DNA from 2 places in the Exiguobacterium sp. s194 genome. Region 1 is predicted to be linked to the other one. Evidence: predicted binding sites of a transcription regulator. Region 1 holds the regulator's gene; the other holds the start of a gene.
The links. Region 1 encodes Rex, which represses fermentation and respiration genes when NADH is low (regulators of the CRP and FNR family bind a similar motif). Its sites were predicted from a motif close to TTGTGAAATATTTCACAA; they were not measured.
Positions count from the first base shown of each region.

Region 2: a site for Rex is predicted at 2,720-2,737, ahead of KNP85_RS00405 (formate/nitrite transporter family protein). Genes of this name have one in related genera too.

Region 1 is NZ_JACSLT010000011.1:104,119-109,890, reverse strand. Features, by position in the region: gene KNP85_RS13830 (hypothetical protein) at 1-48, shown strand, start outside; gene KNP85_RS13825 (hypothetical protein) at 96-503, opposite strand; gene KNP85_RS13820 (ABC-F family ATP-binding cassette domain-containing protein) at 500-2,401, opposite strand; gene KNP85_RS13815 (redox-sensing transcriptional repressor Rex) at 2,551-3,207, shown strand; gene KNP85_RS13810 (twin-arginine translocase TatA/TatE family subunit) at 3,207-3,425, shown strand; gene tatC (twin-arginine translocase subunit TatC) at 3,428-4,216, shown strand; gene KNP85_RS13800 (YesK family protein) at 4,341-4,634, shown strand; gene KNP85_RS13795 (FAD-dependent oxidoreductase) at 4,826-5,772, shown strand, end outside.
Region 2 is NZ_JACSLT010000001.1:83,217-88,988, forward strand. Features, by position in the region: gene KNP85_RS00400 (anaerobic ribonucleoside triphosphate reductase) at 1-1,629, opposite strand, end outside; gene KNP85_RS00405 (formate/nitrite transporter family protein) at 1,818-2,660, opposite strand; gene KNP85_RS00410 (50S ribosomal protein L25/general stress protein Ctc) at 2,869-3,537, opposite strand; gene mutL (DNA mismatch repair endonuclease MutL) at 3,701-5,503, opposite strand; gene mutS (DNA mismatch repair protein MutS) at 5,508-5,772, opposite strand, start outside.

The sequences.
Region 1 (5,772 bases):
AAGCTCGACTTCCATACACGCGGATTCCAGCCGCTACGTTATTTCTAACTGTTAAAAGGGAAGCCGGTCTCCACGTTGGAGACGGCTTCCCTTTTTTATACGTCCGGATGATGTTTGTTCTGTTTGTACCACATGTTCACCCGGCTCACGACGTAGACAATCAGTGCGAGCACCCACATGAGGAGCGTCGACTGATAGAAGTGTCCCCACACCGAGCCCGGGGCGTAAAAACTGTGCACGGTCACATCGACTGGCCAGACGACGAGGCGGATAAACAGGCTGCTCATAAGCAGGCCGCTCAACAAACTGATCACAATCCCGCTCCATGTCTGGATGATGAAGCCGATGACGACCGGCAAGAAATAAAACAGGAACGACGGAACGACCGTCGGTTCCCCACGAATCAGTTCGGATACGAATTCCGTCCCCGTCGGCACGATGTAGGCGAGACCGGTCAGGAAGGCGTGCATCCATTCGATTCGCATCGCACGGAATCGCATCATGAATGGAGCTCCTCCCATTCTGCATACAGTGCCGTGATCGATTCTTTCGTCGCGTCGGACTCGGTCGACAGTTCCTGTGCCCGAGCGAAGTCGTTGAAGACGTCCGGTTCACACAAGAGCTGCTCGATTTCCTCGAGACGGGCCTCGTGTTGTTCGATGGTGAGCTCGATTTCCTCGATCCGTTGTTTCATCCGGCGTTCCTCACGTTGCTGTTCCTTGTCGGCACGCTGTTTCTTGACGATGACTTGTTTCGTCTCTTCGCGGGCGAGTCGGGCCAGTTCTTCAAGTTCTTCTTTCTTCTCGACATAATATGAGTAATCGCCGAGGTATTCGTCGATGCCGTTCGGCGTGATCTCTAAGACGCGCGTCGCGAGCCGGTCGATGAAGTAGCGGTCGTGCGAGACGAATAGGATTGTGCCCGGATAGTCGACGAGGGCGTTCTCGAGAATCATCTTCGAGTCGAGGTCCAAGTGGTTCGTCGGCTCATCCAAGATGAGCAAGTTTGGTTGCTCGAGCTTCAGTTTCGCGAGCGTCAAGCGGGCCCGCTCTCCACCCGACAATTCATGGACGCGTTTCATGACGTCGTCACCGCTGAATAGGAACTGTCCAAGCAGGCTCCGCACTTCTTGTTCGCGCATGAGCGGCCAATCGTTCCAAATCTCGTCGATGACGCGGTTGGCATCCGACAAATTCTGTTGCTCCTGGTCGTAGTAGCCGATTTCGACGCCGGTACCGTAGCGGATGTCACCGGTAAGGGCCGGCTGTTGTTTCGTCAACACTTTCAAGAGCGTCGATTTGCCGACTCCGTTCGGGCCGACGAGGGCGACCGATTCGCCGCGCTGCAGTTGAAAGCGGAGCTGCTGGGCGATCGGTTCCTCATAGCCGATGGCGAGGTCGCTGCCGCTCAACACGTCGTTCCCACTTTGGCGTTTAATCGAGAACGAGAGGACGGCACTACGCTCATCACCGTCCGGCGCTTCCATCCGGTCGACTTTCTCGAGACGCTTGCGGACACTCTGGGCCCGCTTCGTCGTCGTCGCCCGGGCGATGTTGCGCTGGATGAAGTCCTGCATTTTGGCGATCTCTTCTTGTTGCGACTCGAACTGCTTCTTCTCTTGCTCGTAAATGGCAGCCTTCTGTTCAAGGTACTTCGTGTAGTTGCCGACGAAGCGACGGCTGCGGTGGCGGGACAGCTCATAGACGACCGATACGACGCGGTCGAGGAAGTAGCGGTCGTGGGAGACGATGAGGACGGCGCCTTTATAGCCGCTCAAATACTTCTCGAGCCAGCCGAGTGTCTCGATGTCCAAGTGGTTCGTCGGCTCATCCAAGATGAGCAGGTCCGGACTTTGGAGCAGCATCTTCGCGAGAGCGAGACGTGTCCGCTGTCCGCCGGAGAGCGTATCGATGCGGCGTTCGAAGTCGTCCGGATAGAACCGCATCCCGTGAAGGACAGAGCGGATCGTCGCCTCATATTGATAGCCGCCACGGTCTTTGAACGTATGCTGTTCTTCATCGTAAGACGACAAGAGGCGCTCATAGGCGGCCGGGTCGTTCAAGATGCGCTCAGAACCCATGTCTTGCTCCATGCGGCGCAGCGTCTTTTCTTGTTCAATTAAATCGGTGAAGACAGTCAACATTTCGTTCCACATCGTCTCGTTCGACTCTAACCCTGAGTCTTGGGCGAGATAGCCGATGGTGACATCTTTAGGCTTCATGATGTCGCCCGAGTCATAGTTGTATTCCCCGGCGATGACTTTAAGCAATGTCGACTTGCCGGCACCGTTACGGCCGACAAGGGCGACACGTTCGCCTTCTTGAATTTCTAGTTTGACGTTCTCTAAAATCGGCTCGACGCCGAATGATTTCGATAAGTTATTGACTTGCAGTAGGATCAAGTGAAAAAACCCCTTTCTCTCTATTTAGTATACTTTATTTCTTCCCCATTTCAGGTATATTCATTGAGTGGTCATGTGAATTCGTTTACAATCAAGGTGTATGAAATTAGATTCGTTTGAAACGCGTCGTAAAAAGGAGGCTCTTTCCGTTGAGTCAAAACGAACCAAAGATTCCGCAAGCGACAGCCAAACGGTTGCCACTATACTATCGGTTTATCCAAAGCCTACATTCATCAGGAAAACAGCGTGTCTCTTCTGCTGAACTGAGCGAGGCGGTCAAGGTCGATTCGGCCACGATCCGTCGCGATTTTTCGTACTTCGGTGCGCTCGGGAAAAAGGGATATGGCTATAACGTACAGTATCTGTTAGACTTTTTCCGTAAGACACTGAATCAGGACGAGATTACGAACGTCGCCTTAGTCGGGGTTGGTCATCTTGGGACAGCTTTCGTCAACTATAACTTCCTTAAAAACAATAACACACATATCGTCGTCGGGTTCGACGCAGACGAGACAAAAGTCGGCACGACGATGTCCGGTGTCCCGATTCATCACGTCGATGAGATGGAACAGATCATGAAACAAAACAAGATTGACGTCGCCATTCTCACGGTGCCGTCTGCCTATGCGCAACCGGTCGCGGACGACTTGGTCCGCTTCGGCATCAAAGGTATCTTGAACTTCACACCGGCCAGACTTACTGTGCCGGACACGGTCCGCGTCCATCACATCGACTTGTCGATCGAACTCCAGTCGCTCATTTACTTTATGCAACACTATCCATCTGCTGAGGGGGTCCATCAATAATGGAATTACTATCATCGTTGCTCGTCGTCGGTATTCCTGGGGGAGCAAGTATCTTCATTATCGCCATCGTCGCGCTCATCATCTTCGGGCCGAAGAAATTGCCTGAATTCGGACGCGCCGCCGGTCAAACGCTCCGAGAGTTCAAAAATGCCACGAACGGCATGATGAACGAACATGACGAGAAAGATAAGAAAGAACTTGAGAAGAAAGAGCAGTAATCATGAATCATCAACCTGATCAAGAACGGGCACTGTCCGATCACTTGACAGAGCTGCGGAGACGACTGATGCTGTCGGCATTTGTCGTCTTTGCCTTCTTTCTAATCGCTTTGCCGAGTGTCAAATATGTGCTCGCCTATCTGCAGGCGGACCTCGTCGAACGAGGGCTCGAGCTGAACGCCTTTGGGGTCGCGGACCCGCTCATGATTTACTTGAACTTGGCGCTCGTCATCGGGCTCGTCGCGTCCGGTCCGTTTCTACTGTATCAACTGTGGGCGTTCGTCGCACCTGGTCTGCACCCGAACGAGCGGAAAGCGACGCTCGCGTATATCCCGATCATCTTCATCTTGTTCCTGATCGGTCTCGCATTCGCCTACTATTGGTTGTTCCCGCTCGTCCTCGATATCTCGACGGACCTCGGGCAAGACCTCGGTCTGACGCAAATCATCGGGGCGTCGAACTACTTCACGTTCTTGCTGCAACTGACCATTCCATTCGGACTGTTATTCCAGTTGCCGGTCGTGACGATGTTCTTGACGCGCATCGGTGTCGTGACACCGTACTTCCTGTCATCGATTCGGAAATATGCGTACTTCGCCTTGTTCGTCATCGCGGCCTTCATCACGCCGCCGGATTTGACGTCGCACCTCATGGTGTCGCTGCCGCTCTTCTTCTTGTATGAAATCAGCTTGTCGATTTCACGCATCACGTACCGGGGCGTGCTCCGTCGTGAGAAAGAGGCGATGGTGAAAGAGCAAGTCGATTTGATGAAACAAATGAATGAGAAGTAAGCATCGTTCTTTAACGGGACGATGCTTTTTTTGTGATTGGGAATAAATGTTTTTAACAACAAGATAAACACTGGACCCACGTGATACGATGAAACTACTTAAACATCAGTCAGGGGGAGAAGCGATGGCTTGGGAGTACTACGGGGATGAACTCATCATCATCGGCGTGTTGACGACAATTTTGTTGATTGCCGTGCTGAACTTTCTGAAGTCGCGATTCAAGCGGAGACTCGCCTTCTCGTTGACATTGCTCGTCGTGGGGTACGTATCGTGTATCATCGGACTCGTCTTCGTCCGTGGTTGGGACGCGCTGGGCTGGATTTTGATTGGCTTCAGTCTGTATGTAATCGGCCTCCTCACCTATATCGGCGTCGTCACTTACCACTGGTTTAAAGCAAGACGCACGACCCATTCATGAATGAACCGTTCCGGTTGCGGAGCGTTTTTTTGTTGTCACACCAGCCGTTCAAACTTTAGACATAATTACGTGAAAAAGTGAGCAAAGGGATTGTCAAACCTTCTTGTGAAATAGTACACTAAGTTCAGAAAGTAAATGTGATATTTATCACAAACACTAACTTGCCTAACACTCAAAGGAGAGACAACCATATGAAAATCGCAGTCATCGGATGTACACACGCAGGAACAGCAGCCGTCAAAGGATTACTCGCCAAGCACGACAATCTCGACATCACGGTGTATGAGCGGAACGACAACGTCAGCTTCCTCTCGTGTGGGATTGCCCTCCACGTCGGCGGTGTCGTCAAACGTGCGGAAGAGCTCTTCTACGCGTCACCGACCGAGCTCGAAGAACTCGGCGCGACGATGCGCATGAAGCACGACGTGTTGAACATCGATACGGAAGCGAAGACGGTCCATGCGAAAAACCTCGACACGGGAGAAGACGTCTATGACACGTTCGACCGTTTGATCGTCACGACTGGTTCATGGCCGATCGTCCCGACACTTCCTGGCATCGAGATGACTGGGATTGAGCTCTGCAAAAACTATGGTCACGCCCAACGCATCATCGAGCGGGCAAAAGACGCGACGAACATCGCCGTCATCGGTGCCGGCTATATCGGTGTCGAGCTCGTCGAGGCGTTCGAAGTGTACGGCAAACACGTCACGTTCATCGATAGTGCCGACCGCATCTTGAACAAGTATCTCGACAAGTCGTTCACAGACCAACTCGAGGCAGACATGACGTCACGCGGCATCGACCTCGAACTCGGCCAAACGGTCGAAGCGTTCCGTGGGACAGATGGAAACGTCACGCACGTCGTGACCGATAAAGGTGAGTTCGAGGCCGACCTCGTCATCCTCTGTGTCGGCTTCCGCCCAAACACGGGACTCCTTCAAGGCCAAGTCGACATGCTCGGCAACGGCGCCATTATCGTCGACGAATATATGCGCACGAGCAACCCGGACGTCTTCGCGGCTGGTGACAGCTGTGCTGTCTATTACAACCCGGCGCGCACACATGCCTACATCCCGCTCGCGACGAACGCCGTCCGCATGGGAACGCTCGTCGCTGAGAACTTGATCGCACCGCG
Region 2 (5,772 bases), on a different contig from region 1:
GCCGACGTTTCCGGTTCGCATGAGCCGGACGATCGCTTCGACCGCTTCCGGGTTATGGGCGAGCGACCCGTCGACTTCGACATAAGTGATATGACCCGCGTCACAGAGCTCATGGTACGGTGCCTCCAACCGAATCTTGTCACGAATCGACACTGACTGGTACACCGGCACATGAAACGAGTTTGTATAAAAGGCGCGGTCGGTGACACCCTCGATCATCCCGAACGCCTGCTGGTCCTTCAATACGAACTTCCCAGACAATCCTTCGGCCGGCGTGGCCAAGAGCGAAAAATTTAAATCGTGCTGCTCTGCCGCCTGTCTCATCCGATCACGTAAATGAGTGACGATATCGAGTCCGAGACGTTCCGCTTCCCGTGAATCGGCATGCGTGCCGCCTGTGAGCACGCGTAGCGCTTCGGCGAGACCGATGAAACCGACGGACAACGTCCCTTGCTTCAGTACATCCCGTAGCTCTTCTTCCGGTTGGAGTCTCTCGCTGCCCCTCCAGACGTGTTGAGCGTAAAGGAAGCGGAATTCGTCGGCATGACGCTTCGCTTGATAGTCGTACCGTTCGAGCAATTGATCGATGGCGACGTCGACGTAGGCGTCGAGCGTCTCATAAAATGTATGGATGTCCGAAGCGACGAGCGCCATCTTGACCAAGTTCAAGGTCGAGAACGATAAATTGCCTCGTCCGATCGACGTCTCGGCGCCGTGACGATTCCCCATCACTCGTGTCCGACACCCCATATAAGCGACTTCTGAGTCATGGCTCCCATCATAATATTGCAAGTTGAACGGGGCATCGACGAACGAGAAGTTCGGGAATAGACGCTTGCCCGTCACGCGACAGGCGAGTCGGAACAAGTCGACGTTCGGGTCGGTTTCATGAAAGTTGACACCCTCTTTTACTTTAAAGATTTGAATCGGGAAAATCGGCGTCTCCCCGTTACCGAGCCCTCGTTCGGTCGCATGCAACAACTCGCGGATGAAAATTCGACCCCAACGGCTCGTGTCGGTCCCATAGTTGATGGAGACGAATGGCACTTGGCCGCCTCCTCGCGAATGCATCGAATTAGCGTTATGAATGAACGCCTCACACGCTTGATACGTCGCTGTGATTGTCTCGGTCTCAGCGACTTCGAGAAGTTGCTCGGTCGACCATTCGACCGGAAGCTTCTTGAGACGCTCGAGTTGACGTTCATACGTCTTTTCGACGTACGGCGCTAAATCGACATCGAACATCGGGAACGCTTGACCCCCGTGTTGCATATTCTGGTTCGCTTGAAGAATAATCGAAGCGAGTGCCATCGCCGAACGGATGTCCTGGGGCGGTCGAATCGTCCCGTGTCCGGTATGGAAACCGTTCGTCAGCAACTCGCCGAGCGGGATTTGACAACACGTCGTCGATCCCGTCACGTAATAGTCGGCGTCATGGATGTACAAAAAGTTGTCTGCGACGGCCTGACGTGTCTGCTCTGACAACAAATACGTTGTCGACAGCTGTTTCGACACTTCCGAGGATAATCGTGCCAGTTTGCCAAGTGGTGATTTCCCGTCGACGTTGGCGTTCTCTTGTACGAGATCTTGATCTGGGAGAACACAGACATCTTCATAAAGCTGGAGCATGTTCACTCCGCATCACCTCACTATATATTGATATGAATCGAGTTCATAACTCGATTCAATTCCATATATAGATTATGTCATGTTTGAGCATGGAGATGTGGAGTCTAAATTGTGAGCGTTGGTTGTGATATAAACGCAAAAACAGCCGAGCCCGCATCTGGACTCGACCGTTCTTCAAGTGACCCAACTTATAATTCTTTAGCCGGTTTCACGATTTTTAATTCAACTTCTTCTTTTTCCTCTGACTCTTGGGCTTCGCGCAAGCCTTTCGCGTTCAACCACGTATAGATCGCACCCATGAACAAGGCGCCGCCGATGATGTTACCGAACGTGGCCGGAATCAAGTTGTGGATGGCGCCGGCAAAGCTAATCGCCTCAGGGTGTGGGACGACGAGCGTGAGCGCAAACAAGACGAAGTTGGCGATGACATGATCAAATCCTGACGCGAAGAAGACGGCGACGAGGAAAATCATCGAGAAGATTTGAGCGAACTCATTTTTCATCTGTTTTGGTAAGAAAATCGCGAGACAGACCATCCAGTTACAGAAGATGGCACGGAAGAAAATCTCGACCGTCGTATGATGCATCTTGCTCTCGACGACCGCGAACAGCCAGTTGTCCATCCCGAGTTCTTGGATGACGCCGGTCGGGGCGAGCAACAAGGCGAACAAGACGCCACCGAGCGCGTTCCCGACGAAACAAAGTAACCAGACGAGCATCGTGTCGCTGAGCGTCGTATAGCCGCGTAACGTCGAGGTCGTGAAATACATTGTGTTCCCCGTGAACAGTTCGGCTCCGCCGTAGATGATCATGACAAGCGCGATCCCGAATGAGAACCCACCGATGAGTGTCGTGAACGGCGAATCGATCAAGTACATCCCGTTGACAACTTTAAGTGTGAAGATTGAAGCGAATCCGATAAAGATCCCCGCGAGCATTGCCCGTAAAAAGTATTCCATTGGCCGATAATGAATCATTTGCGAAGATGCCTGAGCTTTTTTCCGTAATGATTCGAGTGCATGGATTTCCATTGATGCCATGTCACAAACCCTTCTTTCTGTTTGAATGAACCCATATAATAAGAACGAACATGTGAAATCATTAACAATATAAGCCCGAATCCAATAAATTGCAATCGACCTTGGACCGTGTTGACACATTTTTCACATCGTAATCGTTTACATTTGTCGGATTTGTGACGAAAAAAACGACCCTTCGCAAAGGGTCGTTCGATACAGCTTATTCTTTGTCTGCAGACTTCTCTTCAGACTCTTCAGATGATGCCTCAGCCGACTCTTCTTCAGTTGCTTCGGCTTCACTTTCTGTCGTTGTGTCTGTGTCAGCCTCGAGCTCTTCAAGAGAGACCGGCTCGTTCACAGATGCGATTTGAAGCTCGCCATCCGAGACGATGTCATAGTCTTTGTTCTCTGGAATGTCAGCTACCGTGACCGAGTCACCGATACCGAGTTCAGAAACATCGAGTTCAATGCGTTCCGGAATGTTAGCCGGTGTCGCCGATACCGTAACTTTATAGAGCGTTTGCGCCAAGAAGCCGCCTTCTTTGACACCTTTCGCGTCACCGACGAGTGTGACGTCCGCTTCGACTTCCGTCGCTTCGTCCATCTTCACGGCCATGAACTCGACGTGCTTGTATTCGTTCGTGAACGGGTCAACTTCTGTCCCGTGAACGAGCGTGTTTACTTTCTTGCCGTCGATGTTCAACTCGATTAACGCGTTGTCACCGTGTTCGCGGAGAATCTTGCGAAGTGCCATCTCCTCGAATGCAACTGGTGTGCTCTCGACTTTATAGCCGTATACGACACCTAGTACTTTACCTTCTTTACGCAAGTTTGCGCGGACCGAACGTGGTCGTAATTCTCGTTTCATTACTTTAAGCGTGTCTGCCATAATCTTTTCCCCCTACTGGTTTATCGATCATGTCTACATCTTGAGGGTGAGGCAGTGAAAAAGCCACCTCTCAACCTCGATGCGTTGAGTGACATGTGTATATTGTTCCCATAGGCACCCGGACATAAACGTTACAGCCGGTTAAAAAAAGATTACAAGCGTGTCACATAACCCGTTTGAACAACTTCTCAAGTTCGTACGTGCTCCATTTCACCAAGATCGGTCGCCCGTGCGGACACGTATACGGGGACGTCGTCTGATTGAGGTCATGCAGCAATTGCCGCATCATTTCGTGGTTCAATGGATGGTTCGCTTTAATCGACCGCTTGCACGCCATCAAGATTGACGCGTCTTCCCGATATTTGGCGAGATTGACAGAGCGGTCCCGAATCGCCATCTCAATCAAATCGCGGACCGTCCCTTCCAAATCGTGCTGCGGGTACCACGTCGGAATCTCCCGGACGAGGAACGTGTTGCCACCGAACGGCTCCAATTCGAGACCCGCTTCTTTCAAGAGCGGAGCGACTTCTTCAATCGCGAGCGTCTCTTCTTGCGTGAACTCGAGCGTGAGCGGGAGCAGCAACAATTGATATTCCTTGTCCGGATTCCCGAGTTGCTCATAAAACAATTCGTATTTGATCCGTTCCTGAGCCGCGTGTTGGTCGATGACATACATGCCGTCCTCGGCGCCGCAGACGATATAGCTCGCATGCAATTGGCCGATGACGTCGAGCGGCGGCAACCGCTCTCCTTTCGTCTCAATTGTGTCCGATTCGATAATCGGGTCGGTCGGTGCAGGCTCTTCATTGACGAGCGGGGTCGGTGACCATCGGCTCGGTGACGTGACAGGCTCACGGGGAATCGGATAGTTCCACGTCGGCGGTTCATCCGTGACAGGTGTCCGTTCGACCGTGAAATCAAGTCGCTCTTGTTCGGTCCGATTGACCGGTCGCTCTTTCGGTTTGACCGACGGGATTAAACGCTGTTCCCGGAGTGTCAGTTGGACCGTCTCGCGAATCAACTGGCACAGCTCTTTCTCTTTCGAGAGTCGGACCTCCCGTTTTGTCGGATGGACGTTGACGTCAATCAACATCGGATCCATGTTCACTTCGAGGACGGCAATCGGATAACGACCAATCGGGAGTAACGTATGGTAACCCTCTAGTACACTTTGGGTCAACGCAAAGTTCTTGATGCTCCGACCGTTCAAGATGAGCGTCACGTACTGCTTGTTCGAACGCGTCACTTCAGGCCGGACGAGATGGGCGCTCAAACTATAGTCGTTCGTCTTGCTCGACGCGGTAACGATTTGCGCCGCAACTTGACGCCCATAAATGGCGAGCATGACTTGCTTGATGTCGCCGTTCCCACTCGTCCGCAGAAGTTCCTTGTCTTCATGGAACGCCGTGAGGCGAACTTCCGGGTGGGACAAGGCGATCCGGTTCAACGTATCGGTGATACTCGCGAGTTCGGTCGCCGACGTCTTCAAGTATTTGAGGCGGGCCGGTGTATTGTAGAACAATTGACTGACCGCTATCTCTGTTCCGACGTTTGCGGCGGCCGGTGTTTGCGCCGTAACGACACCCCCTTGGAGCGTCATCTCAAATCCGTCCTCTTCAGTTCGGCGTGACTTCAATGTCACATGACTCACTGAGGCGATAGACGCTAAGGCCTCCCCCCGGAAGCCGAGTGTGCGAATCCGGAACAAGTCGTGCTCGTCCCGGATTTTGCTCGTCGCATGACGTAAAAAAGCACGCGGGGCGTCCTCTTCATAAAACCCATGCCCGTTATCCCGGACTTTAATGAGACGTATCCCGGCTTCCTCCAAATCGACTTCAATTTTCGTGGCACCGGCGTCAATCGCATTCTCGACGAGCTCTTTCACGACCGAGGCTGGGCGTTCGACGACTTCCCCGGCAGCGATTCGGTTGGCCAGTTGTTCCGGTAACTCTTGAATGATTCCCATTGACTCACCCCTTCTTCGCGGATTGTTGGAGCGCATAGAGCGCCTGCATCGCCTCGATCGGGTTCATCGCCAGCAAATCGAGGTCGAGCAGTTGTCGTTTGATGTCGTCGTCCGCCTCAAATAGTGACAGTTGGGCCACAGGTTCAGCCGGAGCCGGCTGTTCTACAGCTGCCCGTGCCGGTTTCGGTTCTGTCTCGAGCTCAGACAAAATCGTTCGCGCCCGTTCAATCAAATCAGGCGGCAAATCAGCGAGTTCGGCGACGTGAATC